DNA from 2 places in the Puniceibacterium sp. IMCC21224 genome. Region 2 is predicted to be linked to the other one. Evidence: riboswitches for the same ligand, from Rfam matches in the RefSeq annotation. Region 2 holds a riboswitch; the other holds the start of a gene.

Region 1 (2,393 bases), 1.0 Mb from region 2:
CGCAGCGTCTTGCCCCACGGATGCAAAGAACCAGCCCCCGTGCGATATGGTCTGATCCTTGACCATCACCGTCCAGTTCAGCCCACCATCCTTGCGCAGATAGTCGAGCATCTCTTCCTCGACCTTGGCGGGGTCGTCGGGGTGCAAAAAGGTTAGCATTTCCCGGTATTCATTATAGTGGGCAGAGGGCGGAGACACCATTTCCTTGACCACCATCGCGCCGTCGGGAATGGCGCCGGTGCGCCCCCCCTCAAGCCAGGTCAAAACCTCGGGCGAATAGTAGATCCGCACGGCAGGGTGGACGCCGTAGCTGGTGCCAAGGACAAACGGCCCGGTGTCGCGCCAGCTTTTGTCGCGGGTCCAGCCAAGGACCGCAAAATCCCGCTCAGCGATAAAAGGATACAGCGCGCTTTCGTAGTCTAGCAGGGGTAGATCTGACGGCAAAGGCAGGGTGGCGGGCGCTTCGGATTGCGCCTGTGCAAGGCCCGGCTGGCCTGACATTCCAAGGGCAAGCGCCGCCAAAAGTATGAAACGAGCCATTCCAAAATCCTCCCTCAAATGCCTGACGTCAGAATGACCACAGGGATCCGATCACGCAACTTTTAATTGAAGTTTATTTTTTAACTCTCCGAATCGCGCGATGCATCCGGCTGATGGGGGTGCGGTCGCATGCATAAACTGGGTTAGTTTAGCGAACAAATTACTAAGATCGGACCGGGATATCTGGAAGCAACCGCACAATAGCCGCTGTGCGGGGTCTGGCCTGCCGCCATTCGTCTGATCCCGGGCTTGAGCTGACACAGTTCGATGGTTCAGGCGGGACAACATCGTGACACCACTTGACCTGGGCGCGGGCGCTGCCTAACCCTTTGGCCGTCGGTCCGGCGATCAGCATCCATTCTGTCCGCCGGCAAAAGGGAATACGGTGCGCCCATCGGGCAAACCCGGAGCTGCCCCCGCAACTGTGAGCGGTGAGCGACGCTGAACATGCCACTGGTACGGGATACCCGCACCGGGAAGGCCAGCCGAGCCACGACCCGCAAGCCAGGAGACCTGCCGACGCATTCACCCATACCTTGACGCGGGGCGCGTCGGGGTGGCGGAGAGTCCGCAGTGGTGTCATCCACGTCCTGCGGACAGGTCTTCCGGTCCCTGGGCATAGCGACACGTGACAGACCCTGACTGGGGTTCGCTCTGAAACAAGGACAGATCTTGCGCAATTTCTTTCGATCCGTCGTGGCGCCGACCGCGCTATTGCTGTCCGTCCTGATCGGGGCTGCTCAGGCCGATACTGATGTGCCAAGCGTGGTCTCGATGAACCTGTGCACGGATCAGCTGGCAATGCTGCTGGCTGCGCCGGGTCAGCTGCTGTCTGTCACGCGGGTCAGCGCTGATCCCAAAAGCTCGCCTATGGCGGAGGCCGCCGCGGCCTACCCGCTGAACAACGGTCACGCCGAGGAAATCGCGCTGTTTCAGCCTGACATTGTCCTGGCCGGGGCGTATTCCGATCCGCTGGCGATCGACATGCTGCGGCGCATCGGAGTCCGTGTCGTACAATTTCCGCTGACCTATGCGCTGGCCGAAATTCCCGACCAGATCCGCCAGATCGGTCAGGCCCTGAACCGCCCCGACGCTGCCGAGGATATGGCCCGCGACGTGGAACGCCGCCTTGATTCACTGCCCGCCGTGCCAGAACATCGCCCGCTGGCCGCATTCTTTTACGCCAATGGCTATTCGCTGGGAACCGGCACACTGGGCGACGATATTCTGACCTCTGCCGGGTTCGAGAACCTCTCGACCCGGTTAGGCCGCAGTCAAAGCGGCGCACTGCCATTGGAGATACTCGTCCTTGCGCAGCCGGATGCCCTTGTGTCGTCGATGCCGTATGGCGGCGCATCGCGCGCCGAGGACCTGCCGCAGCATCCGGCGCTGCGGCGCTATGTCGCCGAAGATCGCGTGCTGTTCAGCACCGCGGATTGGGTTTGCGGCACTCCATTTACCCTGCGCGCTGTCGAAGAGATGGCCGCCGCCCGTCTGGCTCTTACCCAAAGGATCGCGTTTCGATGACCGAAGATATCAACGCCAAGCACACCGAAAAGATGAAAAAGGTGCAGGCCGCGCGCAAAAAGATGATGGCCAAAAAGACCGTCACCAAGGGGTTGATCATCGTCCATACCGGCAATGGCAAGGGCAAGAGCAGCTCGGGTTTTGGGATGATCCTGCGCTGCATCGGGCATGGGATGCCTTGCGCGGTGGTGCAGTTCATCAAGGGGTCGATGCAATCCGCCGAGCGGGATCTTTTGAAAGAGCGGTTTGCCGATAAGTGCGCGTTTCATGTGATGGGCGAAGGCTTTACCTGGGACACGCAGGACCGCGAACGCGACATCGCCGCC
Region 2 (2,393 bases):
CTCGGTTGAGGCGCTGCCCGAACGGGCAAAGGTCACCGGGTCATAGACAGCGCCTGTGGTCATCGCCTCTTCGCGGGTCCAATCGGCACCAAAGGACAATGTCAGTGCCTGCGACGCATGCCAGGTCCCTTTGTAATCCACGCGGTTGCGGGTGCCACCAAAGGGATCGGCAAAGCCGCCCGCAGTGCTGGTGCGGTCGATGGTAAAGCGCGAGACAGAGAAGCTGTGGTCAATCGTGCCAGTCGTCAGTTCGGCATAGGCACGTATCGCGCGGGTCTGAGTCTGGGTTTCGCCGCCTTCGGGTTTGGCGGCAAAAGGGCCATCGTCAAAGTCAGCATCAGCATCAAGGGCATAGCCCGACAGGCCAATGCGCAGGGTGTCCGTGACATCATAGTAGCCGTCAAAGGTCAGCCGTTTGCCGTCAAAGCCGTCGTCTTCGTCAAAGCCAGCATCGCTGCGGGCGGAAATGCCGTCGCTCTGGGTGCGGCTCAGGCCAAAGGACAGCCCGGCGCGTTCGGTCCGGGTGCCGATGTTCACAGTGGCAGAGCGGGTATTGTCGGTGCCGAATTCCGAATTGGTGTCGATCTGTGTGCCGATTTCGTCCGGGATCTGCGCGGTGGTGATGCTGATCACGCCGCCGATCGCCTCAGAGCCGTAGACTGCCGATTGTGATCCCTTGACCACCTCGATTCGGCCAATGTTGCCCAGCGTCAGGGACCCCCAGTCGAACTGGGTCTGGGTGCTGGACGGGTCGGTGACGTCGATGCCATTGATCAGCACGGGGACATAGGCGCCCGAAAGCCCGCGCAGGCGCAGGGTCGATCCGGTGCCCAGCCCGCCATTGCTGCTGACCGATACGCCGGGCAGCGTGTCGAGGTAATCGACAAGCCGCGTGGTGGGGGCCAGCTTCAGATCCTCTTCTGTCACCACCTCGACGGACGCGCCGGTATGGTCAAGCGCGGTTTCGGTTTGGTTGGCGAAAACGGTGATCACGTCGAGGTCCATGACCTCTTGGGCGTAGGATGGGGCGGGCAGGGTGGCCAGTGCAAACAGAGAGGCCGAGCATAGCAGGCGCGTCATTGTGATTCTTTCCAGTTTGGTCCCGCGCGGTGCGCGGTCCATGGGTCGTGTATCGAAAATGTCATTGGAAAGGGTGCCCCCTCCGCAAACGGTGAAAGGTCGCCACCACATACGGAGAACCGTAACCCGTGCGCGCCCCGCGCTGGGGTAGGGTGATCGCTGCGGCAGGTCTCCTGACTTGCGGGTCGTTGCGTGAACCGGGCCTTCCCGGAGGTTTGGATCCCCCCAGTGGCGTAGAGCCGGTCACACTCGCCGCTTACAGTTGCGGGGGCAGTCATGGAATTGCAGCGATTGCACCGCGCACCACGTTCCCTTTTCACCGGATGTCCCCATCCGGACCGAAGCAGGCACTGGGTAGGGCCGTCACGAGGCAAAAGCAAGCGCGATTGCATCGCATGCGGCCTGACTTGGCGTCCTTGGTGGGCGCTGGCAGGGATTTCATGGGTCAGATATCGGGGTTTTGAGCTCGTGTGGGAATACATGGGACAAAATTGGGGCTGCCCGGAGGTCGCACTTAATTTGCGACGCGTTTCACGACGGAGTCGCGGTATTGTTGGTTGATTCGCGAACCGAAGTACGGAACAAATGGGTCTCTGGCACGTTTTTAGCCATCGATATCGACGTTAATAGAATTTTTCCGGGATATCATGGGATTTTTCGCGACCTGAATTTTTCCACTATATATTGTGTTTTTTCGAATGATATTACCATATCGGCGATATTTGGTCCCGTTCTGGCATCAATATCTTGTTTTGGAGAGGTCTGTAGGGCAAGATGCAGTGGGTTGGAGTGAAATTATCAGTTGCCACCCACGATTTCCCGTGGCATCAATAATTACACGATGAGGGACGGGAAAGGCAAAGGGGTCCCCAAGAACCCCGGCGACACATCCCAATGATAATAAAAGAGAACTGGCAGGTTCCATACAGGTCCCGGCCTTCATCGTGAAGCAGAATCCGGCGCGCGAGCGAGCAGACATCCCCCCAGGTGGCGCGTGCAGTCGGACTACCCGCAACGCGGGATACAGGGCGACGGGTTGATCGGTGGCAGCGGATCAACCCGTCGCTTTTTCAGTTTTCGGGGGTCAGGCACAAAGGGCGCACGGGACAGTGGGTCAGAGGTTCAGGGGCGAAAGCCAGCACAAGGTGGACAGCAAGGGCCGGGTCTCGATCCCGTCCCTGTTTCGTCGTGTGCTCGAATCCGCTGACCCGAACTGGGAAAAGGGCAAGAACCCCGAACTGGTCATTGTCTATGGTGATCACCGCAACAGTTGCCTTGACTGCTATTCGATGGAAGCGATTGCCGAGATTGAC

The links. A riboswitch is a leader RNA that binds a small molecule or an ion and turns the genes downstream of it on or off. The one in region 2 is predicted to bind cobalamin.
Region 1: linked by a shared signal. The riboswitch ahead of IMCC21224_RS02780 (ABC transporter substrate-binding protein) and the one ahead of IMCC21224_RS07410 (TonB-dependent siderophore receptor) in region 2 are both predicted to bind cobalamin.

The regions. Positions count from the first base shown of each region.
Region 1 is NZ_LDPY01000001.1:606,840-609,232, forward strand. Features, by position in the region: gene IMCC21224_RS02775 (cytochrome P460 family protein) at 1-540, opposite strand, end outside; cobalamin riboswitch at 861-1,076, shown strand; gene IMCC21224_RS02780 (ABC transporter substrate-binding protein) at 1,213-2,067, shown strand; gene cobO (cob(I)yrinic acid a,c-diamide adenosyltransferase) at 2,064-2,393, shown strand, end outside.
Region 2 is NZ_LDPY01000001.1:1,613,381-1,615,773, forward strand. Features, by position in the region: gene IMCC21224_RS07410 (TonB-dependent siderophore receptor) at 1-1,080, opposite strand, end outside; cobalamin riboswitch at 1,226-1,438, opposite strand; gene mraZ (division/cell wall cluster transcriptional repressor MraZ) at 2,190-2,393, shown strand, end outside.